Regions from separate parts of the Brotonthovivens ammoniilytica genome, predicted to be linked through region 1. Evidence: riboswitches for the same ligand, from Rfam matches in the RefSeq annotation. Region 1 holds a riboswitch; each other region holds the start of a gene.

The links. A riboswitch is a leader RNA that binds a small molecule or an ion and turns the genes downstream of it on or off. The one in region 1 is predicted to bind cobalamin.
Region 2: another riboswitch for cobalamin. It lies ahead of OCV88_RS09740 (bacterial Ig-like domain-containing protein); the one in region 1 lies ahead of cbiD (cobalt-precorrin-5B (C(1))-methyltransferase CbiD).
Region 3: another riboswitch for cobalamin. It lies ahead of OCV88_RS05700 (sirohydrochlorin cobaltochelatase); the one in region 1 lies ahead of cbiD (cobalt-precorrin-5B (C(1))-methyltransferase CbiD).

The regions. Positions count from the first base shown of each region.
Region 1 is NZ_JAOQJQ010000006.1:137,144-147,567, reverse strand. It holds gene OCV88_RS13680 (FAD-dependent oxidoreductase) at 1-256, shown strand, start outside; gene OCV88_RS13675 (tocopherol cyclase family protein) at 249-1,106, shown strand; gene OCV88_RS13670 (NAD(P)H-dependent flavin oxidoreductase) at 1,221-2,279, shown strand; adenosylcobalamin-variant (AdoCbl-variant) riboswitch at 2,392-2,463, shown strand; gene cbiD (cobalt-precorrin-5B (C(1))-methyltransferase CbiD) at 2,556-3,728, shown strand; gene cobI (precorrin-2 C(20)-methyltransferase) at 3,725-4,411, shown strand; gene cobM (precorrin-4 C(11)-methyltransferase) at 4,408-5,166, shown strand; gene OCV88_RS13650 (cobalt-precorrin 5A hydrolase) at 5,212-6,309, shown strand; gene cobJ (precorrin-3B C(17)-methyltransferase) at 6,302-7,033, shown strand; gene cobK (precorrin-6A reductase) at 7,026-9,044, shown strand; gene OCV88_RS13635 (cobyrinate a,c-diamide synthase) at 9,055-10,424, shown strand, end outside.
Region 2 is NZ_JAOQJQ010000003.1:377,745-388,168, forward strand. It holds gene OCV88_RS09715 (aminotransferase class V-fold PLP-dependent enzyme) at 1-682, shown strand, start outside; gene OCV88_RS09720 (SufE family protein) at 651-1,067, shown strand; gene OCV88_RS09725 (PucR family transcriptional regulator) at 1,078-2,541, opposite strand; gene OCV88_RS09730 (fucose isomerase) at 2,759-4,291, shown strand; gene OCV88_RS09735 (hypothetical protein) at 4,295-4,738, shown strand; cobalamin riboswitch at 5,160-5,351, shown strand; gene OCV88_RS09740 (bacterial Ig-like domain-containing protein) at 5,577-10,424, shown strand, end outside.
Region 3 is NZ_JAOQJQ010000002.1:255,382-265,805, forward strand. It holds gene OCV88_RS05685 (sensor histidine kinase) at 1-883, shown strand, start outside; gene OCV88_RS05690 (MerR family transcriptional regulator) at 1,117-1,737, shown strand; gene OCV88_RS05695 (DUF362 domain-containing protein) at 1,999-2,169, opposite strand; cobalamin riboswitch at 2,379-2,584, shown strand; gene OCV88_RS05700 (sirohydrochlorin cobaltochelatase) at 2,819-3,823, shown strand; gene OCV88_RS05705 (hypothetical protein) at 3,885-4,802, shown strand; gene OCV88_RS05710 (ABC transporter substrate-binding protein) at 4,802-5,977, shown strand; gene OCV88_RS05715 (FecCD family ABC transporter permease) at 5,990-7,009, shown strand; gene OCV88_RS05720 (ABC transporter ATP-binding protein) at 7,028-8,134, shown strand; gene OCV88_RS05725 (hypothetical protein) at 8,197-9,621, shown strand; gene moaA (GTP 3',8-cyclase MoaA) at 9,630-10,424, shown strand, end outside.

The DNA of each region.
Region 1 (10,424 bases):
GATTCCGGATGAGACTGTAAAAGAGCTTGAGGCAGACCACGGAGGAATTGTAGAGCTGGACGGAGAAAAGGCCGGTGTATACAAAGACAAAGAAGGAAATGTTTACGCGGTGGATATCCGGTGTCCTCATATGGGATGTCAGCTGGAGTGGAATCCCGATGAAAAAAGCTGGGATTGTCCGTGTCATGGTTCTAGGTTTGACTATCAGGGGAATTTAATATCAAATCCGGCACAGGAGGGAATTGCACATGAATAATTATTTCAGCGGATGGTATTTTAAGTGTCAGGCAGGACAGGATACCATTGCAGTAATACCGGCCTTTCATATAACAAATGGAAAGCGAAGCTGTTCTATACAGCTGATAACAGATGACGGCGCATGGAATGTTCCTTTTTTTGAGCGGGAGCTTCGGGGAAGCAGAACAGATCTTCCCATGGCAATTGGTGATAATCTTTTTCTGGAAAAGGGAATCCGGCTGAATATTCATACGGAGGAACTGGATGCTGTAGGCAGACTCCGGTTTGGAGAGCTTTCTCCTATTCGCTATGATATTATGGGGCCTTTTTGTATGGTGCCCTTTATGGAGTGCAGACACCGTGTGCGCAGTATGAATCATGTGGTAAATGGAAAGCTTAAAATAAACGGGAAAAGTTATCAGTTTGAAAATGGCAGCGGTTATATTGAAGGAGACTGCGGCCGGTCTTTTCCAAAAGAATATGCCTGGACACAGTGTACCTTCCGGGAAGGCTCACTAATGCTGTCTGTTGCAAAGATTCCTATGGGGCCTTTTGGATTTACAGGAATTATCAGTGTGATTCACTGGCGGGGAATGGAGTATCGGCTGGCAACGTATCTGGGAGCAAAAGTGGAGAAAATCGGCTGGGGAACCATAGTAATCCGCCAGGGGAAATACACACTGACGGCGAGACTTGTGGAGAAAAAGTCGCATCCGCTGTATGCGCCAAAGGGCGGCGCCATGACACGGGTGATTCATGAAAGCGCATCCTGTCATGCATTTTACCGGTTTCAGGAGGAGGACAGGACGCTTTTCGCCTTTGGTTCTGATCAGGCGGCTTTTGAATATGAGTATCAGGATAAAGTATAGTATTTATTGACATAGAAAATCTTCTTTCGTATAATCTATTCATAAAAACACTTATAGATTTGGAAAGGCTGTCCATCCATAAGGGCAGCCTTTCGTAATGAGGAGAAACGGTGAATGAGTCAATATAAAGAAGTAGTGATTGGGAAGAAGTCTTTAAAATATCCTGTAGTACAAGGAGGGATGGGGATTGGAGTATCTCTTGGAACCCTTGCAGGGAATGTGGCAAAAGAAGGTGGTGCGGGGACCATATCAGCTGCCCAGATAGGATTTCGGGAACCGGATTTTTATACAAATGCGGAAGCTGCGAACTTAAGAGCTATTGAAAAAGAGATTCAGACTGCAAGAAAAATTGCTCCCACAGGAGTAATCGGCATTAATATTATGACTGTTACAAAGGAGTATGAAGCACAGGTTAGAAAGGCAGCGGAATGCGGCGTGGACTTTATTGTTTCGGGAGCGGGACTGCCGGTAAAGCTTCCGGAATATGTGAAGGATTTTGATGTGGCGATTATCCCTGTAGTATCTTCTTTAAGATCAGCCCAGGTATTGATAAAGATGTGGCAGAAGCGTTACCAGAGGCTGCCGGATGCAGTGGTGATCGAGGGGCCTAAAGCAGGAGGCCATCTGGGATTTCTGCCGGAGCAGCTTGAGGATATCAGCGATGAAGAATTTGAAGCAGAAGAGTGCAGAATTATACAGTATATAAGAGAGCTTGGAGAGGCTAATCAGATATATATCCCGGTGATTGTGGGGGGAGGCGTGAATACTGCTTCTGATTTAAAGCATCATCTGGAGCTTGGGGCAGATGCCATTCAGGCAGCTACAAAATTTGTGACTACTAAGGAGTGCGATGCACATCCGTTATATAAAGAAGCATACATAAACTGTCAGAAAGAGGATATCTGTATTATTAAAAGCCCGGTAGGGATGCCGGGACGTGCAATTTTCAATCATTTTCTGGACCAGGTTAAAAAAGGGCTTCGCCCCGTACAGAGATGCTATCGCTGTATGGGAGCCTGTAATCCGGCAAAAGCGCCTTACTGTATTACAGAAGCGCTGATTCATGCCGTGAAAGGGGAGCTGGAGGAAGGCTTGATTTTCTGCGGGGCAGATGCCTTTCAGGCAGCCAAGATTACAACAGTAAAGCAGGTTATGGAAGAACTGACACAATAAATTAGGCGGCTGCGCCAATATTTTGCATTTTTGGTACTTTTTTTGGCTTTTTTGTAATAAGAAACCAGCTTCGTTGACACCAAATTGCAATTAAATTATAATGAAAAACAGAGTGTAAAAGCAGGGAAATGGGTGAAATTCCCATACAAGTCCGTTACTGTAAAAGTCAGATACCGTGTTACATTTTGTTGACATTTTGCGGCAACCGAAGTGTCATATAATCGGGAAAAGAAAACCGTTGTCGGAAGACAGCGGTTTTTTTTGGGGGATTTATATATGAAGCATAAGACCGGAATTGAAGAGTATTTCATTTTAAAAGACGGAAAAAAACTCCGGTATGGGTATACTACCGGTACCTGTGCAGCAGCTGCTGCCAAGGCGGCGGCAAAGATGCTGCTTTCCGGGGAGACAGTGGAAGAGGCGGCGATACAGACCCCCAAGGGAATTTTGCTGAGACTATTGATTGAGGATATTCAGCAAAGGCCCGGGAGAGTCAGCTGCGCAGTAAGAAAAGATGGCGGGGATGATCCGGATGTTACGGATGGAATCCTTATTTATGCACAGGTCTCACTGACGGAAGAATCGGAAGGTATTTCGTTAGACGGCGGGATTGGAGTTGGCAGAGTAACAAAGGCGGGGCTTTCGCAAAAAATCGGGGAAGCGGCTATCAATCCGGTGCCGGGAAAGATGATTTTAAATGAAGTCCGGCAGATCTGCCGGGAATATAATTATCAAAAGGGGTTGAATATTATAATTTCTGTGCCAGAGGGAGAACAGATTGCGAAACGGACGTTTAATCCGAGGCTTGGCATTACCGGAGGGATTTCCATTCTGGGGACAAGCGGGATTGTAGTTCCTATGAGCGAGGATGCTCTCATTGCCAGTATCCGGCTGGAGATGAAGATGCTGGCAGAGGCAGGTGCTCAGTATCTTGTCATCACACCGGGAAATTACGGACAGGTGTTTTCACAGCAGGAGATGGATATTGATCTGACTTTTTCCATGAAGTGCAGCAATTATCTGGGAGAAACGCTGGATATGGCGGCGGAGCTGGGAATACAGGGAATTTTATTTATCGCCCATATTGGGAAATTTGTAAAAGTATCCGGCGGTATTATGAATACACATTCCCGAAATGCAGACTGCCGGGCAGAGCTGCTGGCAGCCCAGGCTTTCCGGGCAGGGGCCCAAGGGAAAGTGATACAGAATATTCTGGATTCGGTTACCACAGAAGAAGCTGTGCAGATCTTAAAGGCAGCCGGGTGTCTAAAAGAGACAATGGAAATCACGGCGGAAAAGATTCAATTTTATATGGACCACAGAACCAGAGGAGATATAAAGACCGCAGCCATTATTTTCTCCAATGTGGAGGGACGGCTTGCAGATACAAAAAATGTGCTGGAGTTATTACAGTGTATAGAACAACAGCGAAAGGAACACAGAAAATGAGAGGAAAATTAACAGGAATCGGTGTAGGACCAGGGGACCCAAAGCTGCTGACCATCAAAGCCCTTGAGGCGGTCAGAGACAGTGATGTAGTAGCTGTTCCGGGAGAGGAACCAAAAGATTCCGTGGCATATCAGATTGTAGAGCAGATTTATCCGGAGCTGGCCGGTAAAGTGCTGCTGCCGGTAAGTATGCCCATGACAAAGGATCCGGTAAAGCTGGAGGAAAATCATGAGAGGGGAGCAAATGCTGTCAGAGCGTTTTTGGATGAAGGAAAACAGGTGGTGTTTTTAACTCTTGGGGACCCGTCGGTATATTCTACCTATCTGTATATCCATAAAAAGGTGCAGGCGGCAGGATATGAAACAGAAATTATCAGCGGGATTACATCCTTTTGCGCGGCTGCGGCCCGGTTAAATATCGGCCTTGTGGAAAAAGCGCAGCAGCTTCATGTGATACCGGCTTCTTATCAGATAGAGGAGGCCCTTAAACTTCCGGGAACTAAGGTTTTGATGAAAGCCGGAAAAAAGATAGAGCAGGTAAAAAAAGTGCTGCAGCAGCAGGATGCACAAGTGGTGATGATTGAAAACTGCGGGATGCCGGGAGAAAAGGTTTATTACGGTGCGGATGCGATTCCAGAGGATGCAGGCTATTATTCATTGATTATTGTAAAGGAGAAATCATGATACATTTTGTGGGAGCAGGTTCCGGGGCGCCGGACCTGATTACAGTCAGAGGAAAAAAATATCTGGAGGAAGCAGATATTATTATCTATGCAGGTTCATTAGTAAATCCGCAGCTGCTTGAGTACGCAAAGCCGGGAGCAGAAATTTATAACAGCGCGAAAATGACGCTGGAAGAAGTGCTGGAGGTAATGATAACTGCGGAACAGAATCAGAAGATGACAGTTCGCCTTCACACCGGGGATCCAAGTCTTTACGGAGCTATCCGGGAACAGATGGATGTACTGGATGAAAAACAGATTGCATACGATTACTGTCCGGGGGTGAGCTCTTTTTGCGGAGCGGCATCGGCTCTGAATCTGGAGTATACGCTGCCTGACGTATCTCAGAGTGTTATCATTACAAGAATGGCCGGAAGAACCCCTGTACCGGCGAAGGAAAGTATTGAGAGCTTTGCCGCTCATCAGGCTACTATGGTTGTATTTTTAAGTACCGGTATGCTGGAGGAGCTAAGCAGACGTCTGATAGAAGGCGGATATCAGCCGGATACGCCAGCAGCCATTGTTTATAAAGCAACCTGGGAGGATGAGAAAACCTTTGTGTGTACCGTGGATACACTGGCAAAAACAGCGGCGGAGCACAATATTACAAAGACTGCGCTGATGATTATCGGTGATGTGGTGGCCCATACCCGTTATGACCGTTCAAAACTGTATGATCCCGGATTTACCACAGAGTTTCGGGAAGCATCTGAGTAAATCGGCCGGGGAAGGCCGGATGTCATATAAAGGAGGGATAAGCCTGTGAAAGCTTCTGTAATTTGTTTTACGCCAGGAGGGCTGGCCGTAGCAAAAGATGTGGTAAACAGCTTAGAAGAGAAGGGATATGAAGCTGTTCTTTCTGTGAAGAGCCGTTATATGACAGACTGTGAAGATGCCTCTGTGCAGATTTTAAATGGTACGCTGGCAGATTGGACAGAGCAGGCTTTTGAAACCTCGGAGCTGATTGTGTTTACAGGAGCCTGCGGAATTGCGGTGCGGGCCATTGCTCCATTTGTAAAAAGCAAGCGGTATGATCCGGCGGTGCTGGTAGTGGACGAAGGAAAACAGTTTGTAATCTCTTTATTATCCGGACATCTGGGAGGAGCCAATGAGGCAGCTTGGGAGCTGGCAAAAAATCTGGGAGCTGTTCCGGTAATTACAACTGCAACGGATGTAAAAGAGCGGTTTGCAGTAGATGTGTTCGCAAAACAGAATCATCTTTGGATCTCGGATATGAGCCTGGCGAAAGAGGTATCGGCCAGACTGCTGAGAGACGAAGACATTTTTGTGACAGCAGACGAAGAAGCACAGCGGCATTTGGAAGGGATAAAATTTCCCCGGGGTCTGAATTATTTAAAATGGGACGAACAGGCAGCTGCTGAATACGCAAAAAAAGAATCTTTGTGGATTCACCTGGGTGTTCAAAAGCGCAGAGAACTGCCGGATGCCACGCTGTACCTGGTACCAAAGCAGACGATTCTTGGGATCGGCTGCAGGAAAGGTACCACTCTTTACGCCATCGAAGAGATGATTGAAGAGTGGTTAAATACCTGGGGGATATTTAAAGAGTCTGTTTGTGCAGCGGTTTCCATTGATCTGAAAAAAGAAGAGCCGGGGCTGGCAGAGTTTACCTGCAGGCAGCAGATTCCCTTTTGGTGTTACAGCGCTGATGAATTAAAAGGCGTATCGGGGGATTTTCAGTCCTCTCCTTTTGTAGAATCTGTTACCGGAGTGGATAATGTCTGTGAGCGCAGCGCGGTGCTGGGAGCGGGCAATGGAAGATTAATTATGAAAAAACAGGGAAAATGCGGCGTCACAGCTGCCTGTGCCGTCAGAGACTGGAGGATAAGCTTTGAATAAATTATATGTAATAGGAATCGGACCCGGAGAATATGAGCAGATGACACTTCGTGCCATCCATGCATTAGAACAGAGTGATGTAATTATCGGATATACGGTATATGTAGATCTGGTCCGGGAACATTTTTTGGAAAAAGAGTTTTTGACAACGCCTATGACAAAAGAAGCAGACCGATGTGTTATGGCTTTTGAGGAGGCACAAAAAGGGAAAACGGTATCAATGATCTGCAGCGGTGATGCCGGAGTCTATGGAATGGCCGGACTGATGTATGAAATCGGGGTTCGCTATCCAGAAGTTGAGCTCGAAATTATTCCGGGGGTCACCGCCGCAACCGGCGGTGCCGCAGTTTTAGGAGCACCGTTAATCCATGATTTCTGCCTGATCAGCCTCAGTGATCTTTTAACACCATGGGAGAAAATTGAACAGAGGCTTCTGATGGCAGCGAAAGGGGATTTTTCCATTGTACTGTATAATCCATCCAGTAAAAAAAGAGCGGACTATTTAAAAAAAGCCTGTGATCTTATGCTGACTTATAAAAGCGGCAAGACAGTCTGCGGTATCGTCTCCAATATTGGAAGAGACGGGGAAAGCTGCCGGGTTATGTCTTTGGAAGAACTGAGGGACACAGCGGTTGATATGTTTACCACAGTATTTATCGGTAATTCCCAGACAAGGGAGCTGGAGGGCAAAATGGTAACCCCAAGAGGATATCGGAATGTATAAGGTATTTATTTTTGCAGGCACCAGGGAAGGGCGGATGGCAGCGGAGTATTTGAATGAGGCCGGAATTATGTGCCGGGTATTTGCGGCAACAGAATACGGCGGCAGTCTGCTTCCCAAAGGTCCCTGCTGCCATGTGTCCGCAGAGCGTCTGACATCGGAGGAGATGGCGGTACAGATGGAGCAGCTTTCCAAAGACGGTATTGTAATAGATGCCACTCACCCTTATGCTCAGGCTGTGACGGACAATATCAGAAAAGCATGTGAACAATCCGGGAAACAATATCTTAGAGTACTCAGGGACAGCGCGGATGTATCCGGTCTGGGGGCAGAAAACCAGACGGTTTTTGTGAAGGATACAGCATCAGCCGTTGAATTCCTTGGGGGGACGCAGGGAAATGTACTGGTGACTACCGGCAGCAAAGAGCTGCATTTATTTACCGGTCTGCCGGGATATAAAGAGCGCATTTTTGCCAGAGTTTTGTCTCTTCCAGCAGTGGCAGCCGAATGTGCAGCCCTGGGATTTGAGGGGCAGCATCTGATCTGTATGCAGGGGCCATTTTCAAAAGATTTAAACAAGGCGATGCTGCATCAGATTAAGGCACGATGGATGGTAACAAAAGAATCCGGAAGCAGCGGCGGATTTGCAGAAAAGGTAAAAGCAGCGGAAGAGTGCGGCTGTGGTCTGGTTGTAATCGGAAGGCCCCCACAGACAGAAGGAATCTCTTTGTCTGAGTGTCTGCACATTCTGGGAGAAAAATTCGGCCTGGCTGTAAAGGAACAGCCGGATGCGAAGGGGACAAAAGTAACGCTGGTGGGCATTGGAATGGGCGCAGAGGCGACTATGACAAAAGAAGCGAAAGATGCAGTCAGCAGTGCGGAATTGCTGATCGGTGCCGCAAGAATGCTGGATGGATTTGGAACAGAGGGACAGGACAAATTTGTTTCCTATAAACCGGAAGAGATACGGGATTATATTGTAAAGCATCCGTCATATCAGCGTGTAGCTGTACTGCTCTCAGGAGATACCGGATTTTACAGCGGGGCCAAAAAGCTTCTTCAGCTGATTGACGGGGATACGGAAGTAATCTGCGGGATTTCTTCTATGATTTATTTTGCCGGAAGGCTGAAAACAACCTGGGAAGATATTCTGCCGGTAAGTCTTCATGGAAGAAGCTGTAATATCATTGGCTTATTAAAAGAGCATCCCCGCATTTTTGCACTGGCAGGAAGTGAAAAAATCTGCGGCCAGATCTGCAGAAAACTCACAGAGTATGGAATGGGAGACACACAGGTATCGGTGGGAGAAAATCTTTCTTATGAAAATGAAAAGATTATCCGGGGTTCGGCAAGGGAGCTTGCGGATATCCACACAGACGGCCTGTGCGTGATGCTGTTAGAAGCGCAGAAAGAAAGAGAGCATGTAGTAACTCATGGAATTTCAGATGATGAGTTTTTGCGGGGCAGTGTTCCCATGACCAAAGAAGAGGTCCGGAGTGTTTCTCTTTCAAGACTGCGCCTTACCGCCCGTTCCGTTGTATATGATGTGGGAGCAGGAACAGGTTCTGTTGCCGTGGAGATGGCGATGCAGGCGGTTTGTGGAAAAGTATACGCCATTGAAAAGAATCCGGAAGGGGTGGAACTGATCCGCCAGAATAAGCGGAAATTTCGGACAGATAATCTCGAAGTTATTGAAGGAACAGCGCCGGAAGCTCTTATAGATCTGGAACCTCCAACACATGCATTTATTGGCGGTTCATCCGGAAATCTCAGGGAGATTTTAGAGCTGTTGTTAAAGAAAAATCCCTCTGTCCGGATTGTGATGAATGCGATTACTCTGGAGACAGTGGGAGAAATGCTTTCCTGTATCAAGGAGCTGCCCTTTCAGGATGTGGAGATTACATCTTTGAGTGCGGCCCGGTCAAAAAAGGCAGGCAGTTACCATCTGATGATGGGCTTAAACCCGGTGACGATTGTTTCAGCAGCCGGGGATGCAGGAGCGTTTGAGAAATAAGGAGAATTAGATGAAGGGACGTTTTTTGCTGACAGCAGGAGCCAGCGGAAGTGGAAAGACGCTGCTGACCTGCGGGATTATGCAGGCTCTGAAACGCAAGGGCGTATCCATTGCGTCTTTTAAGTGCGGGCCGGATTATATAGATCCCATGTTCCACAGCCGTGTTCTGGGAACAAAAAGCAGAAATCTGGATACGTTTTTTGCAGACAAAAGTGTCGTGTGCTGGCTGTTGGAGCAAAACAGTAAAGAGTGTGATCTGGCAGTGTTAGAAGGTGTTATGGGATATTATGACGGTGTAGCAGGGACCACTGTAAGGGCTAGTGCCTGGGAGGTGGCGGATGCCACGGATACGCCGGCAGTTCTGATTGTCAACAGTAAAGGAATGAGCGTATCATTAGTGCCCTATATCAAAGGATTTCTGGAATATAAGAAAAATAGTCATATCAGGGGCGTGATTTTAAACCGTATGTCTCCGATGCTGTATCCAAGAATGAAAGAGCTGATCGAATCACAGCTTCCTGTGAAGGTGGCAGGATACGTGCCGGAGCTTTCTGACTGTGTTCTAGAGAGCAGACATCTGGGGCTTGTGCTTCCTGGCGAGATTACCGGACTTAGAGATCAGCTGTACCGTCTGGCGGATGTGCTGGATACATCTATTGAGTGGGAGGTACTTTCAGAGATTGCCGGGGAGGCGCCAAAGCTGTATACAGAAAAACCTGAGTTTGTAAAACGTGCAGAAAAGTTATGCAGGTATGTCCGGATTGGAGTGGCTAAAGATGAGGCATTCTGCTTTTTCTACAAGGATAATCTGGAACTGCTGGAAAAAATGGGAGCTGAACTGGTATGGTTTTCACCGCTGCATGATAAAAAAATTCCGGAAAATATTCACGGTCTGATGTTTCACGGAGGATACCCGGAATTGTATGCGGAAAAGCTCAGCAAAAATCAAACTATGCGGGATTCTGTCCGGGAAGCTGTTTTACAGGGAATGCCCTGTATGGCGGAATGCGGCGGATTTATGTACCTGCAGGAACAGATGGAAGATATGGAGGAAAGGTCCTGGCCTATGGCAGGGGTAATACCCGCAAGGGCATACCGGACAAAAAAACTTGGCCGTTTTGGATATATTACGCTGGAAGGCGGTACGGTATTTGGAAAAGAGACAGGACCTGTGCCGGCGCATGAATTCCACTACTTTGATTCTGACGGCTGCGGGCAGGCGTTTACTGCCAGAAAACCCCAGAGCAGCCGGAAATGGGAATGCATACACAGTACGGAGAATCTGCTGGCGGGATTTCCACATCTTTATTTTTACGGAAATTCTAAAACTGCGGAGGCGTTTGTATTGGCCTGCGATAAATTTAAAAAAAGGAATAACTT
Region 2 (10,424 bases), on a different contig from region 1:
TTTAGTGGACGGTGCACAGGGCATTGTACATATGGGCTATGGAATGCCTGATTGTGATTTTTACTGCTTTTCCGGTCATAAGCTTGGGGCGCTGACCGGAATCGGCGTGCTCTGTATGAGTGAACGGGCACAAAAAATCTGCAGACCGGCAAGGTTTGGCGGCGGAACGGTCTATCAGGTATCTGAGACGGAGATGCTGCTAAAAGACGGTGCAGAACGGTTTGAAGCCGGAACACCTAATTACGCCGGAGCTGTCAGCCTGGCAGAAGCCTGTATGTTCTGGAAGCAATATCCGGGCAGGGCAGTAAGAGAACATGAGACAAGGCTGTTAACGGTATTAGAACAGGAGCTTTGTAACATACCTTCTGTGCGGATTCTTGCAAAAGGTCAGGAGAAGACAGGATGTCTTTCTTTTGTATCTTCTGTGGCAGGCGCCTATGACCTGTGTACTCATTTTAACCGGTACGGACTGGCGGTGCGCAGCGGACACCACTGTGCGCAGCCGTATCTGAATGCCCTTGGAATACAGAGTGCCGTCCGCGTTTCTGTGGCGCCTTACAATACAATGGCGGAGATACAAAGGGCTGCAGAGATTATACGGGAAACAATTACATATTTTGAAAGGATTTTAGAAAATGGACCCCATGAGCATGGCAGAGGTAGAAGACGATATAAAAAATGATATTGCGGAATTAAAGGAAGAGATCAGCCAGTATACATTTCTGGTGGAATGCGGCGCAGACCTGCCGGAGTATCCTGACAGATACAGAAAAAATAAGTATCTGATACCGGAATGCCAGGTGCGTACCTGGGTGTATGCAGAATGGAAAAACAGCAGACTGTATATCCGGGCTGACAGTGAGTCCCTGCCGGTAAGAGGGGCATTGTCCTTTCTTCTTGAAATTTATCAGGACAGAAGTGTACAGGAAATTGCGGAATATTCCTGCACACTTCTGCAGTTTGAGCCCTTTACAAAGCATTATACAAAGGAGCAGTTAGATGGCCTAAAAAAGGTGCTGGGACAGTTTAAAAGTTTCCGGGCCGAAAATCAGGGGTCGTCCCGGTAAAAAAAGAAAACTAAAGATGGTATAAAGTATGATAAAAGGAGTACAGCAGGTAGAAACGTTCCTGTGCATCCTCCAGATTCAGCTGCCAGAGAGTCTGTATTTTTGACAGCCGCATAAACAATGTATTGCGGTGAATATAAAGCTCACTGGCAGTTTTTTGATGGTTCCGTTCATTTTTTAAAAAACAGAACAGCGTATCATAAAAGGCTGTGTGATAGGTTTTATCGTAAGAGCGGATAAGCGCCGGAACCGGATGCAGGATATTACCGGAGGTATGTTTATTTACAATATCGGTGATATATTTTACTGCGTTATCCCTGCAGTAAAAGAGCCGGCCTTTTTTGGGGGATGCCTGAGACAGAGCAGAAAGTACCTGGTGGTAGGCTTCTGCAATATGGCAGACGTCCTGAAAGGGAAAACTAGCGGCGCCGTAATAATTATTTTTTTCCATTAAAAATATCAGCCGTTTTACAAAGTCTTCCGGTTTTATCAGATCACAATTTAATAAAACTACTATTCTTTTCTGATATGGGATTGCATAAACTCCGGAAGAATCATCAGAGAGCATTCGGCTTAAATGGGCATCAAAGTGGAACTGTTCTGACAGAGCGGTAATCACATAAATCTGTTTTTGGCAGTTTTCTTTCCAGCCAAATAAGGTCAGCCGGTGTAAAAGAGGAGCCAGTGCATTTTCATTTCCGTCCAGTGAACGGGCGAAAAAAGAAACAAAGTGATAAGAAGAATCTTCCGAGATATTTGACTGTATCCAGCTGGCTGCATGGGCGGCAAACAGCTCCAGCAGATGCGGCAGATGATCGGGGGGACATTCTTCATCAAGAAGCACAATCAGTGTGGCCATGCGCTCATCATCTAAAAAAATATGTCTGCAGCAGGAAGGATGGGGAAAAAAGTCTGCCGGAAGAAGAAAAACAGATTTTTTATAAAAGGAATCCTGATGAGCCTGATTAAACTGCATCAGAATATCGGCAGGAGCACTTTGGAGGCCGTCATTGTTTTTCCAGATGTCTTCAAATGGCATTTGTGCGGCAGAAGATGACTGAGCAATTAAATATTGTGAGGAGTCCACAATAATAATGGGACGGTGCAGCATGGCTTCACCAAGATTCAGAAGCTGGGAGAGCGTACAGCCGCTCTGAATGTTTTGTGCGCAGGTTTCTGACCAGCGGCTGTAATTAGCAAAGGTTTTTAAAATATCATTGAATACGGCAGTGATATTGTCTGTGTTTAAAAAAAGATAATCAGAATCGTTTTTGCAGACAACGAGATTCGAACCGTCCTGGAAAAAGGCGTCAGAAGTGCCTGCATATAAAATATGAGATTCTGTATTTTGCGGGATATGGGCATCTGCGTTATACAAACGCAGTTCTTCTATGGGAATGGAAGTCCTGGCGCATTGAATTCTGGGAGAATAGTGTGCCAGCGCATGTTTGAGGATAAAAAGACTAAGCTTCATAATTGCTCCCTTCTTGAAAAATATAAATTTTTAATGACAGAATTATTATAGCTGAGCTGTAAAAAGAAAACAAGAAAATGTGCAGAGTGAACAGCACATAATTTAATTATTAAAAAATACTGTTTTTGATGTACATGGAAATGTGAAAAATGCACAGTTATAATGATTATATTAAAATATGATCTGAGAGATCAGTACATATCAGGAGGAGGATACGATGATTCGTAAATGTATGGATGTAAAATTGAATGTGAAGCCGGTGTTTGTAATGTTTGCGCATAAATATTATTATGAGGGACCCTGCCGTATGACTGGTGGAGATTCTCTGCAGCCGGGGTTTGATTCTATTGTGAACGGTGCGATTTTTCAGGGGACTATGGAAGGAATTAAGCATGTAATGCCGGAATGCGTTCATATTATGGAACCGGTATTTCTGGAAACAAGCTGTGACTGGGAGGTGAAAGAAGAATATTTTGAAACTCTGCTGAAAGATCAGCATGAAGTGGATGTATATCTGGCGGCAGGAGCCTTTGGAGCGGATACCGTATTTAACGAGTTTGCACAAAAATGCGGAAAACCTTTTGCAATACAGCCGGATATCTGGGGGCCTGCCAGAGCAGGCGGACTGTACAATCTGGGGGTAGATGTTATCTGCGAAATGACCTGGGAGGATCTGGTGCGGCATTTTATCGTTCTGCGGGCGAAAAAAGCCATTGCAAAGGCGAATCTTTTGCTGGTGGCAAGGTTTAACCATGACCTGCCTGTGGCCGGTGCCACAGACAGCTTTGTGAATCTTAAGGCCGTAACAGATCTGATGGGGGTTCATTTTCGGACCGTAAATGCACATGAATTAATTGATCAGATGAAACCGCTGACACCGGAAGGAAATTACACAACACCGGGGCGGATTACACCGAATATTACAAAAGAAGAGATTGGAGAGCTGGAAATACTGGCAGATGAGCTTTTGTCAGGAGCGGAAAATACAGCAATTGAAAAAGAAAAGCTAATGAAGTCTCTGATCGCCTATAAAGTAGTTCAGAAAAATATGGACCTGTACGATTGCAGCGGAGCTGTAATTCCATGTCCGGATATCTGTTCCACAAGAAGATTTAATGAGGAGCAGTTTACCTTCTGTCTGGCACACTCTTTAAATCTGGAGCAGGGCATTGCCTCGGCCTGTGAGTATGATGTGGCTTCCGCTGTAACCATGCTGGCTGAAATGAGTGTGTCCGGCAGGGCTCCGTATATGGGAAATACACTTCCTATCGTTTCTACAGACGGTCGGGGATTAAATATGCAGATTTTAAAAATGATTTCGCCGGAGGATGTAAAAGAGGTGGAAGGGCTGGACAATCTGTATGTTGTATATCATTCCACTCCCCACAGAAAATTGAAAGGGATTCATGAACCGGATGGAACATATGCACTGCGCCATTTTGCCTATGATCAGAAATTCGGTGCAGTTATGCGCCATAATTTTGACGAGGATAAGGGACAGGTAATTACTTTTGCAAAATTCAGCGGAGATTTAAAGAGGCTGTTGATTGGAAAGGGGACTATTATCAAAACGGTAGGCTATGATTTGGATAACTGCAACGGCGGTTTTATTTTCCAGGTGGAAGATCAGAAAAAGGTATATAAAGAACAGTGCCGTGCAGGCTTACATATGCCATTAATTTTCGGGGATTATTCAGAGGAATTAAAAATGCTGGCAGAAAGCTATGGTATGGAAGCAGTTATGGTATAAAGCATGAGAAAGGATATTAAGGAGCGGATATTAAAGCAGAATATCCGGGCTTTAGAACAGGCACAGCAGGTGGTGCAGACACCGGAACTTTCTGAGACGTCAGTCAAAGAATGCGTGCATTTATATATTTGTTTTAAACTTTATCTGGAACCGGAGGAATGCCGGGGAATGATGCTGTTTCAAATGGCGGTAAAAAGCATTGAGCAGTCCATAGCTATGAAACTGCCTCTTGTGCGGGAGGGAGAGACGGCAGTTACATGCGGCGCTGCATCCAGTGAAGCTATGAAGATTGCGCTTTTGCTGACTGCTCTGCAGAAAGATTTCCGGGTCAGACTGGACTCTAAAAAACTGGGATTTGCAAGAGATACGGAGACAGTGGGCTGTATGGTATGGGATGCGCGAAAGAAAGGGAGAAGGACAGATGGTACCGTAAAATCTTTACAATAAAAGGTATTTTCTTTGCATGTTTTATATTTTGATTTCATTTTAGCAGAAATGGGAATTGCAGGTATTGGAATTCTTGTGCTGACACAAAGAAAAAAGAATGCAAAATAACATAAAAAGGATTTACAAAAGATGACATAGGGAATCGGATTGTTGATTTGTGGCAGCCGTCTTAACTTTTCAGAAGGTTAGGGCGGCTGCTTTTTATGTAAAAAAGTCCTGTGATTGGTTAGAATAAAATTGCTTAAAATAAATTTGTAAAATTTTTGTATATTCAGGGTTTTATTTGTAGTTTTTATATGGATTTCTGTAAAAAACACAAAAACTTTGACTTGTAAGTTGTGAAATATTATAATAAAAATCAATAATTTACGTCCTGAAATCAAAAAATCATTGAAAATCAGGAAGATAAGAGGAATTACTAAGAAAATAAGTTGTTATATGTTCTGCTTCATGAAAGCAGCTAAGAGGGAATCAGGTAGAAGGCCTGAGCGGTCCCGCCACTGTAGATGATAAGTTTTGCTCGCGGCTTTAGGCCGGCCACTGGGAAACCGGGAAGGAGAGCTAAAACGTTTGAGTCATAAGCCAGGAGACCTGCATATAACATATGACATGCTGGCGGAGAATCAAAATTGTCATAAATAAGAGAGAACGATGATAGAAACAGAAAAAACGGACTGTGGTATTTTGCCATGGTCTTTTTTTGTTTTTAAATACTTCAAAAATATGCTGTTACAGAGGATAACAAAGAAAATGCGATAGAAATTTGAGGGAGGAAATTTAAAAATATACCCGGCATTGCCGGTTGATGATAGATAGAAATAACATGAAAGGAGAAATCATGAAAAAGAGAACAGTAAAAAGAAAAATGTGGAAACACAAAATTGCCGCTGTCATATTGTCATTGGCAATGGTTATCCCAAGTACTGTATGGGCTGCTCCGGAAAACAGCAGCAAGTCTGCTGATATCACAGTGTATTTTACAACAGAAAAAATCACACTTGGACAGGGGCTGATTCAGGAACCGGTAAAGGTGGTTGTGCCCAAGGACAGTTCGGTTGCAGATGTAACCCAGGAGGTTCTTGGTGATGAGAAAACAGATGTAAAAACCGACAGTTTGCAGGGTGATTATTATCTTCGGTATGTAAAGGATGGCGGTGAGCCGGAAGGATGGGATAAAAGCAAGATCCCCGCTAAAATCATGGCTGCCCTTAATAATTCAAGCGAAAGTGATCCGGCCGGACAGACATCATATACCGGCTTGAGAAATAGCAAAGAATGGCTGGGAGAATTTGATTATAGCGGACAGTCCGGGTGGATGTTTACAAAAAATAACCAGGGAATAGAAAAAGGAGCAGATCAGATCAAGGTATCAGATGGTGATGTAGTCCGACTTCAGTTTTCAGTGTATGGCTATGGCGCGGATATTATGGACCAGTCAGACTGGGGAGCTGCGTCACTGGCAGATTATGCCAATAAGGATGAATTAATAAAGGAACTGGCAGACTGTACAGATAAGACATCCGATACTTTTAAAGCGGCTTTGGCTGTTTTAAATGACTGGGATGCAGCTCAGAGTGAAGTAGACAAAGCCGCAGAAAGTCTGACCAGTCCACAGGCAGATAAAAGCAGTTTAAAAGGGCTTCAGTTTGCTCTTGACAGTGAGGGAAAACAGCTTTTAGAGTTTACCCCGTCTTTTGCGTCTGATGTATTTAATTATACAGTGACACTGCCGGATTATATTACAAATATTTATGTGAATCCTTCCAGCGCTATAGCGGAAGATACACTGAACTCCTGGCCGGTGGCAGGCGGAAGCGTAAGGACAATGAAAAGCGATAACTGGAATCAGTTTTCTGCTTCTCAGGATATGTATATTCGAATCGTACCGGCAGCAGGCGGTGATGAAGTAAGCTATATGATTAGCTATAAGAAGGCAGCCAGCCTGAAATCTTTGACAGTAGATGATACAATGAAACCTGTCTTTGACAAGGAAGTAAAAGAATACAGGGCTTATATTCCTGCGGATTCTAAAACAGTATCTGTGACAGCGGAAGGGTATCGCTCTTCTTACAGTATTGAAGCCGGCGGCATCAAAGGTGACAGCGGCGAGGCGATTGAGGTTCCGGTAACATGGGATGCTAATGGAGAAATGAAGGTTCCTGTAAAAGCAGTGAGCAAAGATATGGATTCCATTGAATATACATTGACATTAACAAAAGAACCCCAGGAGAATGAACCGACAATTGTACTTCAGCCAAAGGCTGGACAAATATATGTTGATACAGATACAGAGCTTGACCCTATAAAGGTGCGGGCATCCGGAAACGGTGAAATTTCTTATCAGTGGTATGAGAATGACAAAAACAGCACAGAAGGCGGTAAAAAAATTGAAGGTGCAGCAGAAGCATCTTATACTCCGGTTCTCAGCGGAAAACAGGTTGAAAAGTCAGAGAATCATTACTATTATTGCGTGGTCAGCAATACAGTCGGCGGAAAGACATATACACAGAATTCAGAAGTTGTATATATAACGGTAAAACCGGATCCCACACCTTATAACATAAAGATAGCTCCGGTGGATGGAAGTGCAGTTCCGGCAGACGGTTATAAGTATAATGTAGGAGATGAGACCAAGGAGTTAAAAGTTACTTTTGATACAAGAGCAGAGGGCACCAAAGATACACTGGATATTGATTATGTATGGTCAACAGGTACAGAGGCCGGAAGCCCGTCGGGTGGTACTTATGGATCCGAGACTTATACATATAAGGCATCGGTAAACAGCAGAAGATATGTCAGTGTAAAACTGTATATTACACAGGATGGAAGGCGGTTTGGAGATAGTTACAGTAATGAGATCCTGTATACTGTTTCAGCAGAAGCGGATGATATTCAGGTTCCTGCTTTTGCATCTGAGTTTGCAGATAAAGAATATCTGACAGGTGCGGCAACAATACCATTTTCTTCCGCGATCCGCTATGGGTCCACACATCAGAATTCCACACAGACCTACCAGTGGTTCGAAAGTACAGATGGTGTGAAGTTTACACCTGTTGGAGAGGCTGAGACCTATAAAAGTACAGCTGTAAGCTATAAGCCGGAGAGCTCAGATGTTCCGGCGGTTAAATATTATAAATGTGTTGCCACAAATACGGTAAACAGTTTTAATGGAAAGACCTATGCCATAACCGGTGAATCTACAGTTGCTAAAGTTTCCTTTAAGACATTAGATCAGATGGTAGATGAAGAACTCTGGGACGGTAAAGGAACAGAAACGGATCCATATCAGCTGAATGATCTTGATGATCTGAAATTGATACAGACAATTGTCAATGAAAAGGGAATTGATCTTTCCGGAAGTCATTTTAAAATGATGAAAGATATTACGATTCCAGCTGACTGGGAACCAATAGGAACCGGAACTACAACAGGAAGCGGAAAAAATCTGAAGCCGTTTGCAGGTATTTTCGATGGAAATAACTGCACGTTAACAGTTGAAAAAGGCGGACAGACATTATTTGGTTATGTTCGCGGCGCCGTTATTAAAAATCTGAATATTTATGGTGAGCAGATTGAAGGTTACGGTGTAATTGCGAAATATTATGTAGATTACGGCCCGTCAGGAAATTACAGTGACTGGCTTGCTTCCGGCGGAGTAACTGCGACCATAGACCGGGTAACGCTGAAAGCTGGAACAAAAACATTAAAGGCAGGATTTTATGGCGGATATGCATCAGCCGCAAATATTGTAAATATCAGTAATTCTACCATAGAAAAAGGTGTTGTAATTGGATATGACAAAGAGCAGGTAAAAATAGGCTCTTTTACAGGAAATAACACGGGAACAATTAATAACTGCCACAGTTATGCAGAAGTTTATGGTAAAAATTATGTAGGCGGTATTGCTGGAGCAAAAGGTGAAGCAATGGGAACCAGCCGGGTTCTAAACAGTTCTTTCCAGGGTAAGATAGAGGCAAGCGGAAATTATGTGGGAGGAATCTATGGCTCCGGTTATACTTCCAGTTCTGCGCCGAATACCCCGTGTGTCAGCATAGAAAACTGTTTTGTATCAGCTGATATTACCGGCGCCACCTATGTTGGAGGTATTCTTGGCGGAGAACCTGTATCAAAACAGTGCTGGGCAAATGGAATCGGATATATCCGCAATAATCATTTTTACGGAACACTGAAAGGTGATGTAACCGGCGGTATTATCGGTTTTATGAAATCTCTGGACCGCTATAATATTATTTCCAATAATTATTATGTGGATACCTGTGGAACGGATAAAGGAATCGGACAGGTAGAAAGCATTGATACAAGTCAGAAAATTGAAAGAGAAGATGCTGTATATACTATGACAGAGAGTTACTGCCGTGATGACGATCCTCTTGGAAAGGATGCCCATAAGCTGGCGAAAGCCGCATCTGCAGAAGAATTTTCTGATGGAACAATCACAGATGCTTTAAATGCAGGTGAGGGAAGCAGTAAAAACTGGGGACAGGGTACCAAATATCCGGTATTTGAAAAGGAGATCACTGTTTATATTTCATCTTTGGAAGTAACAGATTATAAAGCCGAATATAAAGAGGGCGAAGAATTTACCTCAGAAGGAATCAAGGTAATTGCTCATATGAGTGACGGAACTTCTAAAGAAATTCCTGCAGATCAGGTAACGTTCTCCGGATTTGTCAATACACCGGGAACCTGGACCATTACAGCTTCTTACGAGGGAGCAACCAAAATGTTTACCGTAAAGGTAACAGCAATGACAGATGAAGATTATGCTAAGAAAGTTTCTGATGCAATCGCAGAAATCGGAACCGTAACCCTTGAGAGCAAAGAGGCAATCCAGGCAGCCAGAGAAGCATATGATCAGCTCAGCGAAGATCAGAAAGCACTGGTAGAAAATTACGAAGTGCTGACAGCAGCAGAAGAAACATATGCGAAGCTGCAGGAGGAAGCAGAAAAAGAAGAAGCAGATCAAAAAGCAGCGCGGGCAGTGGAAGATGCAATCGCAGAAATTGGAACCGTAACCCTTGAGAGCAAAGAGGCAATCCAGGCAGCCAGAGAAGCATACGATCAGCTCAGCGAAGATCAGAAAGCGCTGGTGAAAAACTACGAAGTGCTGACAGCGGCGGAAGAAACATATGCGAAGCTGCAGGAGGAAGCAGAAAAAGCAGAAGCAGATCAAAAAGCAGCACAGGCAGTGGAAAAGGCGATTGCAGAAATCGGGACAGTAACCCTTGAGAGCAAGGAAGCAATTCAGTCAGCCAGAGAAGCATACGATCAGCTTAGTGAAGATCAGAAGGCGCTGGTGAAAAACTACGAAGTGCTGACAGCGGCAGAAGAAACATATGCGAAGCTACAGGAGGAAGCGGAGAAACCAGAAAAGCCTGAAAAACCGCAGAATCCGGAAGAAACAGAGAAACCTGAAAAACCGCAGAATCCGGAAGAAACAGAGAAACCTGAAAAACCACAGAAACCGGAAAATCCGGAAAGTCCAACTGATCAAAAACCGGACGGAACTGATCAGGATCAGAATAAAGCTCCGGATAAAGAGCAGCAGGAAGATACCACAGATGTTGTAAAGACAGGTGACGCACAACATATAGTTCTCTGGTTTGGTGCAGCGGGAATTGCAGGTGTTGGAATTCTTGTGTTGACACAAAGAAAAAAGAATACA
Region 3 (10,424 bases), on a different contig from region 1:
TATTCTTTTGTGGGGAGCGGTACTGATCTTCCTAATGAAGCAGTGTGTACAGCGCCAGAAAGTAAAGGAAGGAATCCATGAAATCGCAGGAGGTAATCTGAATTTTCAGATTCCGGTGGAAGACCTTACCGGAGATAATCTTGAAATGGCTAATGATATGAATAATGTCCGGGAAGGAATGCAGAATGCCATTCAAGAGCAGATGAAAAGTGAACGGCTGAGAACAGATCTGATTACGAATGTTTCCCATGACATAAAAACGCCGCTGACTTCTATTATTAATTATGTAGATATTTTGAAGAGGGAAGACATTCAGGATGAAAAAATCAGAAGCTATATAGAGATTCTGGACCGGAAATCCCAGAGATTAAAACATCTTACAGAGGATTTGGTAGAGGCTTCAAAAATCAGCTCAGGAAATATTAATCTGAATATTGATGAAATTAATCTGAAACAGCTGCTAAAACAGACAAACGGTGAATTTGAAGAGAAGTTCGCAAGAAAAAATCTGAGTCTTGTATGTACACTTCCGGAAAGCCAGATGCTGATTCGGGCAGATGGAAGAAGAATGTGGCGGGTCATTGAAAACTTATATAATAATGCCGCTAAATATGCGATGCCAAATACAAGAGTCTATGTGGATGGAGAGTTCAAAAATGGAAAGGTAATAGTAACAATAAAGAATATGTCTGAATATCCGCTGAATTTTAGTGCCGAAGAGCTTATGGAACGATTTGTCCGTGGGGATGTATCAAGGAATACAGAAGGAAGCGGTCTGGGACTTGAGATAGCAAGAAACCTGACTGTGATGCAGAAAGGCTCCTTTGATATTTATCTGGATGGAGATCTGTTTAAAGTAACAATTGCTTTTGATGCGGTTTAAAGTGCAGGCAGATTGCCATTAAAGAATGAATGTCTGTATCTGGGGCAGTCTATACAATTTAACAAGGGCGGATTCGACGCAGGCAGATATTGCAAAAAGTTGTCGAATCCGCCTTTTTCCTGTTATAAGAGGGCAGTTTATGCCGAAACTTGCGATGAAAAGAGGATTGAGCACAGGAATATCTATGTTATACTTGTTTTAACAGTAAGTGGACTGTAAAAGGAGGTCAGAAATTGGAAGAAGTACGTTACATGATTTCGGATGCAGCGAACCTGCTTCATGTGGAATCACATGTGTTACGTTATTGGGAAGAAGAATTAGAGCTTGAAATACCAAGAAATGAAATGGGTCACCGTTACTATACAGAAGAGAATATTATTCAATTTGAAAAAATCCGAAAATTAAAAGAGGAGGGATATCAGCTGAAGGCAATAAAAATGCTTGTACATAATACAAATCCTCAGATACCGGACGAGCTTAAGACCACAGAAGTCGTGTCCAAAGCTCAGACGGAAACCGCCTGTGTGCAGACCAAAACAGATCCCGGGATGTCAAAACTGGATCAGTTTCAGCTTTTAATGACCCGGATTGTCAGAGACGCTATTGCAGAAAATAACCATGAACTGGGAAGAGAAGTCAGCACCCAGGTAGGGGATAAAGTAATCAAAGAGATGAATTATCTGATGAGGGAGCGGGAAGAACAGGAAGAAGAACGATTCCGGAAACTGGATGAGGCGATTCGCATCAGACAGAAACGAATGCGGCGGCAGAAAAAGGAGAAGAAGGTTAAATGCCGCAGGGGGGACAAGCCCGGTAAACTTCGTCTTGAACCCCAGGAAAGTACTTTATCCTAGAGGGAAGCGGACAAGTTCTGCCGGAAATGGATTTAGAATAGCAGCATAAAATAATGGACGGTTCAGTATTTGCTGGGCCGTCCATTATTTTATGCTATAGAAAAGTTTTGTGAACTTCTCTGTTTTTAAAGTATAAAAATCCGCAGGTATCTATCGGAGACAGTATAAAAAATAACCATCACTGTCTGACGATAAATACCTGCGGAACAGGTCCCTCAGCCCTGAGGGAAAAGCGGAAGGAACCGCCTTATTTAGTATGTATTATTCAGCTGCAATAGCGCCTACTGGACATCCATCTGCACAAGAACCGCAGTCGATGCAGGAACCAGCATCAATTACATACTGAGAATCTCCTTCTGCAATAGCGCCTACTGGACATGTGCCAGCGCAGGCTCCACAGTTGATACAAGAATCTGAAATTACGTATGCCATCGGTTTTTCCTCCTTTAAAATAAACAATCTTTATCAGCAAGCTTTTAAGCTTAAAGCTTATTCTAATACAAATAGATTGGAAATGCAAGGACTTTGAAATAGAAATTACTGTAGAAAAATAATCAATAAGGAATGGAAAAAATATGGATAATTCAGGAAAAAATATAGATTTTATTGCGGCTTTTTCAGGCCTGTGCTAGAATAAATGAAAATTGAATCAGGCATCCGGTGCCGTTGTCGAAAGAAACATCAAAGACAATAGTTAAAAGGGAAACAGGTGTAAATCCTGTACGATCTCGTCACTGTAAATAGGGAGTGCCAGGCCATGTGTATTACACAGTCACTGATTAATCGGGAAGGCGGCTTGGTATGAGGATCTATAAGTCAGGAAACCTGCCGGCTGCTGGTACGGGAACAGGGGTTCCAGATCACGAGTAATTGGTTGTACCGGATAAAATTCAGAAGTCGTGAAACCTTTTGCCATACCCGCAAAAGGTTTTTGTTTACTTTATAGGATATTTTTTCAGGAGTTTTAGCTGTTGTATGATTCTGGTGATGTGGACGCCATGTTTTCGGACTTCAATTTTTATATTCTCATCATAGACAATGGGATGGACGACAGATTCATTCCAGGATAAGGAGGAAAAAGATGAAGAAGAGAAAACTTATGACAGTGCTTGCCGGAGTGGGGGTGGCAGCTTTTATGCTTGCCGGCTGCGGTGACAAGAAAACAGAACCTGCCAATGCAGATGCTTCAGCGTCAAAGGAGCAGACAAGCGAAGCAGCGCCGGAGCAGGAAGATGAGGAAAATTACAATACAGGAGACGCATCTCTTGACAACACAAGAAATCAGGATGAGATCGGGGAAAAAGAGCTTCTGGTTGTAAGTTTCGGGACAAGCTATAATGACAACCGCCGTCTGACAGTAGGAGCCATTGAAAACAGTCTGGAAGAAAAATTCCAGGATTACTCAGTAAGAAGAGGTTTTACAAGCCAGATTATTATTGATCATGTAAAATCAAGAGATAACGTTGCCATTGATAATGTAAAAGAAGCTCTTGACCGTGCGGTAAACAATAAAGTAAAAACATTAGTTATCCAGCCGACACATTTGATGGATGGTTTGGAATATAATGATGTTGTGGATGAAGTAGCAGGATATACAGATTCCTTTGACCAGATCGCAATCGGCAAACCATTGCTGTCAAGTGATGAAGATTTTAATGCGGTAATCAAAGCCATTACAGAGGATACTAAAGCATATGATGACGGTGAGACTGCAATCTGTTTTATGGGACATGGAACTGAGGCTGAATCTAATCAGGTATATTCCAAAATGCAGACAATGCTGAACGATGCAGGATATAAAAATTATTATGTAGGAACAGTGGAAGCTGCCCCATCTTTGGATGATGTACTTGCATCTGTGAAAAAAGGAAACTATAAACGGGTGGTTCTTCAGCCATTAATGATTGTCGCAGGTGATCATGCCAACAATGATATGGCCGGTGGAGAAGCAGATTCCTGGAAGAGTACATTTGAAAAAGAAGGTTATCAGGTAGAGACCGTACTGAAAGGTCTTGGTGAGCTTCCGGCTGTCCAGGAAATTTTTGCAGAACATGCCCAGGCAGCTATAGACAGTTTGAAAAAATAAAGATATGTAAACGGTGCCCTGTGAAAGCTTCGCAGGGCACTGCACAGTAATAGAGGTAATTATGAAAAGAATAAAAGTATTGATATTGGTATCCGCATTATCGGCAGTTTGGCTGATGGGGGGATGCGGAAATGAAAAAAAAGATACGGCAGGCAGTCTGTCACAGCAGCAGGATGAAGCAAAAGATACAGAAAACAGCCAGGTGGCATCCTCTAAGGACATGGCAAAAAAGCAGGATGTTGGAACCGCAGATATGAAGGCTGTAAAGGCTTCACAGCTAAAAGAGGGAGAATATGAAATCGCGGTAGATTCTAGTTCTTCCATGTTTAAAATTACTTCCTGCACATTAACTGTGAAAGACGGAAAAATGAAAGCAGTAATGACAATGAGTGGAACCGGGTATCTGAAACTGTTTATGGGTACCGGAGAAGAGGCAGTAAATGCGTCGGAGGAAGAATTTATACCATTTAAAGAAAATTCAGAGGGGATTCATTCATTTGAAGTGCCGGTAGAAGCGCTGGACCAGAAGCTTGACTGTGCAGCCTTCAGTAAAAATAAAGAAAAATGGTATGACCGTGAATTGGTTTTCAGGGCGGATTCTCTGCCGACAGAAGCATTTACAGAAGGTGCATTAACCACAGCTGAAAGCCTGAACCTGAAAGATGGCAGCTATACCGGAAATGTTAAGCTGGAAGGCGGTTCCGGCAGAGCCAGTGTAGAATCACCGGCCCAATTGCAGGTAAAAGACGGGAAGGTTACTGCAAAGATCGTATGGAGCAGTTCTAATTATGATTATATGAAGGTTGACGGAGAGAAATTTGAGCAGATTAATACAGAAGGAAATTCTGCCTTTGAAATTCCTGTCAGCTGTTTTGACCGAAAGATTGCCGTTATTGCAGATACAATTGCCATGAGTGAACCTCATGAAATTGATTATACACTTACGTTTGATTCTGAATCATTAAAAAAGGCTGAATAATGAAAAAAATACATATATTTGTTCTGTGTCTGATGGCAGGAATTTTGATATTGTTTTGTGGAGCCTGTGCAAATCAGAATACGGAGCATTCTGACCGGAAGGGCAAAAATGAAGCCTCTTCCATAAGCTTTAGCGAGCTGGAGCTGGACCACAGTCTGCCTTTGCAGTATGCTGCACAATTTTCGGTAGATTATTATACCGGAGGCTATGCTCTGGTTGATATTACAGAGGGCGGCCGGTTTCTTGTAGTGCCGGAGGGAAAACCTGTTCCCGAAGATATGGAAGAAGATATTGTAGTACTTAAGCAGCCCCTGGATCATATTTATCTTGTGGCTACTTCTGCCATGGATTTTTTCAGGGCGCTGGAAGGGATTGACCAAATCACTCTATCAGGTACTGATGCAGACGGCTGGTATATAGATGAGGCAAAGGAGGCCCTTAAAGAGGGCCGCATGGAATATGCGGGAAAGTATAATGCGCCGGATTACGAACTGATCTTGGATAAAAAATGCAGCCTGGCAGTGGAATCAACGATGATCTATCATAATCCTGAGGTAAAAGAAAAGCTGGAGGATTTTGGCATTCCTGTGCTGGTAGAGCGTTCCAGCTATGAAGGGCACCCTCTTGGAAGAATGGAATGGATTAAGCTGTACGCCGTACTATTGGGAAAGGAAGATCTGGCGGAGACTTATTTTAATGAGCAGATTGCCAGTGTGGAGAAAATACTTTCTGAAGAAAACACAGGTAAAACGGCAGCTTTCTTTTATATAAGCTCCAATGGCTACGTGAATGTTAGAAAATCCGGAGATTATGTTTCAAAAATGATCGAACTGGCCGGAGGAAAGTATATCTTTCAGAATCTGGGAGACGGGGAAAACGCCCTTTCTACCATGAATATGCAGATGGAAAAATTCTATGCTGATGCGAAAGATGCAGATTATCTGATCTATAACAGTACAATTGAAGGGGAACTGAAATCTTTGGATGAACTGCTGGATAAAAGTGAGCTTCTTTCGGATTTCAAAGCGGTTAAGAATGGAAATGTCTGGTGTACCGGAAAAAATTTGTTTCAGGAGACCACCGGACTTTCGGATATGATTGTAGATATCCATCGAATGCTGACAGACGACGATCCAGAATTAACAGAGTTAACCTATATGCACCGGCTGAAGTAAGGGGGATGTCAGATGGCAAAAAAAATGCAGATAAGATATACGATATCTTTTATGATATTGGCAGTTTTGCTGCTGCTTTTATTTTTGTGGAACGTAAATTCCGGAAGCACCAGCCTTACAGCGGGAGAAATATTTGGCATTATTCTGAGAAAGGCCGGGGATGAGACTGCCGTGCGGATTATCTGGGATATTCGTCTCCCAAGAGTGCTGGCTGTAATTATTCTTGGCGGGGCCCTGTCCGTTTCGGGATTTCTTTTGCAGACATTTTTTAATAATCCCATTGCAGGACCTTTTGTACTTGGGATTTCCTCAGGAGCCAAGCTTGTTGTATCACTGGTAATGATTTTTCTGCTGAGTAAAGGATTAACTTCCGGGTCCGGGATTATGATACTGGCCGCGTTTGCGGGGGCAATGATTTCTATGGGATTTATACTGCTGATTTCCAATAAAGTACACCGGATGTCCCTGCTTGTTATCTGCGGAATTATGATTGGATATATCTGTTCTGCAATTACGGATTTTGTAGTTACGTTTGCGGATGATTCTAATATTGTCAATCTTCACAACTGGTCTATGGGAAGTTTTTCGGGAATGTCATGGGAGAATATCCGGGTGATGTCTGTGGTGGCCTTAGGGGCGCTGCTGCTGACTTTTTTGATGTCAAAGCCTATCAGCGCCTATCAGCTGGGTGAAGTATATGCACGGAATATGGGGGTTAATATCCGGGTATTCCGGATTCTTCTAATCCTTTTATCCAGCATTTTGTCTGCGTGTGTAACAGCATTTGCAGGTCCTATTTCCTTTGTGGGAATTGCAGTCCCCCATCTTGTAAAAAATCTTTTAAAAACGGCGAAGCCGATTTTGATTATTCCGGCCTGTTTTCTAGGTGGAGCTGTTTTCTGTCTGTTCTGTGATCTCATTGCCAGAGTTGTTTTTGCTCCCACAGAACTCAGTATTAGTTCAGTGACAGCCGTATTTGGAGCTCCTGTAGTTATATATATGATGATCCGGCAGAAAACAAAAACAGGATAGACAAGGGTGGAAGAGCGGATGAATGATTATTTTATATATACGGATAAAATGACAGTGGGATATTCCGGTAAACCTTTGATTAAAGATATCGAAATACGGGTAAATAAAGGAGAAATATTAACCTTAATCGGACCCAACGGGGCAGGAAAGTCTACCATTCTGAAAAGTATTACAAGGCAGCTGGGATTGATTGCAGGAACCGTTTATCTGGATGGAAAAACAATGGAGAGAATGACAGATAAAGAAGTATCCAGGAAACTTTCGGTAGTTATGACAGAACGGTTAAACCCGGAGCTGATGACCTGCGAAGATGTAGTAGGAACCGGACGTTATCCCTATACTGGCAGGCTTGGAATTTTGAGTGATACAGACAGAATGAAGGTTCGCGAGGCAATGGAAATGGTACATGCCAGGGAATTGGCTGACTGTGATTTTACGCAGATCAGTGATGGACAGCGTCAGCGGATTCTGCTGGCCAGGGCGATCTGCCAGGAACCGGAGATTATTGTGCTGGATGAACCTACCTCCTTTTTGGATATCAGACATAAGCTGGAGCTTTTGACAATATTAAAGCAAATGGTCAGTGAGAGAAATGTAGCTGTTATTATGTCTTTACATGAATTGGATCTTGCCCAGAAAATTTCGGATCTTGTTGTATGTGTAAACGGAAATAAAATAGAACGATACGGAAGTCCAGAGGATATTTTTTCCGGACATTATATCAGTGAATTGTATCACGTTACAAGAGGAAGCTATAATGAAGCCTTTGGCTGTCTGGAGCTGGAGGCGCCCAAAGGCAAAGCAGAGGTATTCGTAATTGGAGGAAATGGCAGCGGTATTGCGCTTTACCGGAAGCTTCAGAGAAGGGGAATACCATTTGCCGTGGGAATTTTACACGAAAATGATGTGGATTATCAGGTTGCCAAAGCGCTGGCATCTCAGGTAATATCCGTAAAAGCGTTTGAGCCTATTGATGAAAAAGCCTTTCAGCAGGCAGCGGCTGTTCTGGAACAGTGTGGGGAAGTGTATTGCTGTCTTACAGAGTATGGAACCATGAATCAGAGAAACAGAGAACTAAAGGAATATGCCAGTGAGAAGCAGCTGTTAAAAGAGTACCGGAAATGAGATTGACAGCCTGTTTTACCGTTGATATAATTTGGTATACCATGAAAGAAGGTTCATAGCATATGATCACTAATGTTTGTAAAACAGGCAGGAAGCTTCCGATTGCTTTATTTATAACGGGGTCTTTAACAAAGAAAAACAGAATATATTCTCATGAAGAATTTGAAAGTCTGCAGAACATGGAGAAAAAAATGTTTTCTGTATATGATAATCATGAGGAGTCAGAAAGCAGAAAACTAGAAGAAGGATGCGGCATTCCTCTTCAGAGATTTCTTGATGATACCGGCGCCGGTTCTATAGATGAAATCAGTATTCGTTCCATTGACGGATTTGAGTCTGTAGTTCCGGAAATGCGCTCTAGGCGTTATTTCTTCCCGGGATTATCAGAAGGGAAAGAAGAGGGAAAAGAGGAACGGAGCCCTCTGATTTCTTTCTATAAAAACGGACAGCCGGTAAAGTTTTACCCCCATCCAACTATGATGTTTGGCCAGCAGGGGCTGAATGAGCAGAATAAAGATTATTTTGCCAAGGGAATGAGGTCTGCGGTCATTGGAGGACGGGACAGGATTTTCTGGGTAAAAGGAGATGCGCTGGCATGTAACCGTTATTTTAGCGCGGATCAGTTGTTTGGACTGGTGCAGGACGATATATATGAAGCAGAGCTTCTAGAAATTACAGACGAGCATGGGGAGAAACGTACCGTACCGGCTGTAAAGGTACCGGAGCGGTTTTGGACGGAAGAAATTCAGATTCTGGATTCTGAGGCGCCATTAAGATTGCAGGGAACAGATGGACTGAAAGAGTTTGACAGAGATAATTTGTACATTTTTCTTGGTGATGAAGCACTGAAATGCGCAGGTGCATGGGATGGAAATGTTTGTGTGGAGATGCTGGAAGGCATTCTTGCCGGGGAGCAGAAGGCTGCCGGGAAAAGCAGCAGGCTTTTGATGGGAGAGACACCAAAAGAACAGAGTGACTTTTTTATAAGGGTTTATCAGCCGGATGGAGAAAGTGCAGTATATTACTATTCATTAAATGAGTTAATGGAACGTTTTGACTCTTTGATTACTGAGGATGCATTTGAATATTATAATCATAATATGGACGGAGGAAAGGGAGGAATCCGGAAGGTGACGGGCAGAGGATGGCCGGTTGTAAAGCTGCTTCTGGGGCTTCCGGAGATTTCCGGGCTTGAAATGATTGAGGACGGAAGTATCACGTACCGCATATTTACGAAGGATACGTATAAAGAAAAGACCGCTGCAGATGGGGACGAGCTGACCGCTTATGCGTTTATGCTGGCCTGGGAACAGGATCAGAGAACAATGACCGGCATGGAAAAGGGCGATACCAGTAAATGGAATGATAAAGAGCTTCATTTTGAAAACATAAATGGAAATACGCCGTACCGGATATACTGTAAGAAGACAAGTGCGAATCCCGCAGTTTATAAAAATGCCTGTGGGATAGAAATACAGATAATATAGAGGAAACCATGAAAGACAATTATCAGAGAGTCATTGATTATATGCGGATATCCATTACAGACAGATGCAACCTCAGGTGTAAGTATTGTATGCCGGAAGACATTGCATTTCTTCCTCACGATACAGTTATGAGATACGAAGAGTTTCTGCGGCTGACAAAGATATTTGCAAAGCAGGGAATCAGAAAAATAAAAGTAACCGGCGGCGAGCCTTTAGTCCGCAGGGGATGTGTAGATTTTATCCGCAATCTGAAAGCAATTGACGGAATTGACAATGTAACAATTACCACCAATGGGGTTTTGCTAGAGCAATATCTTTACGAGCTTTTGGACGCCGGTATTGATGCAATTAATATCAGTCTGGATACATTAAAACGGGAATCTTATAAAGCTATTACCGGAAGAGATGAGTTTGACCGGGTCTGGAATGGGATAAAAGCGGCAGCGGATTCTGGTGTAAAAGTTAAGATTAACTGTGTACCTATTGGAAACGTGAACGCATCAGAAATCCCGGCGTTTTTTGAATTGGCGAAAAATAATAAAATAGATGTCAGATTTATTGAAATGATGCCTATCGGCCACGGAAAAGAATTTGAGGCAGTCAGCACGGAGGATATATTGAATGAATTAAAAAAACGTTATCCAGGTATTTATGAGATTCAGGAAAAAAAGGGAAACGGGCCTGCAATTTATTATGAAAGCCAGGAGTTTCAGGGAAGCATTGGAGTAATTGGTGCAGTTCATAAAAAGTTCTGTGATTCCTGCAACCGGATCCGGCTGACTTCCGAAGGATTTTTAAAATTA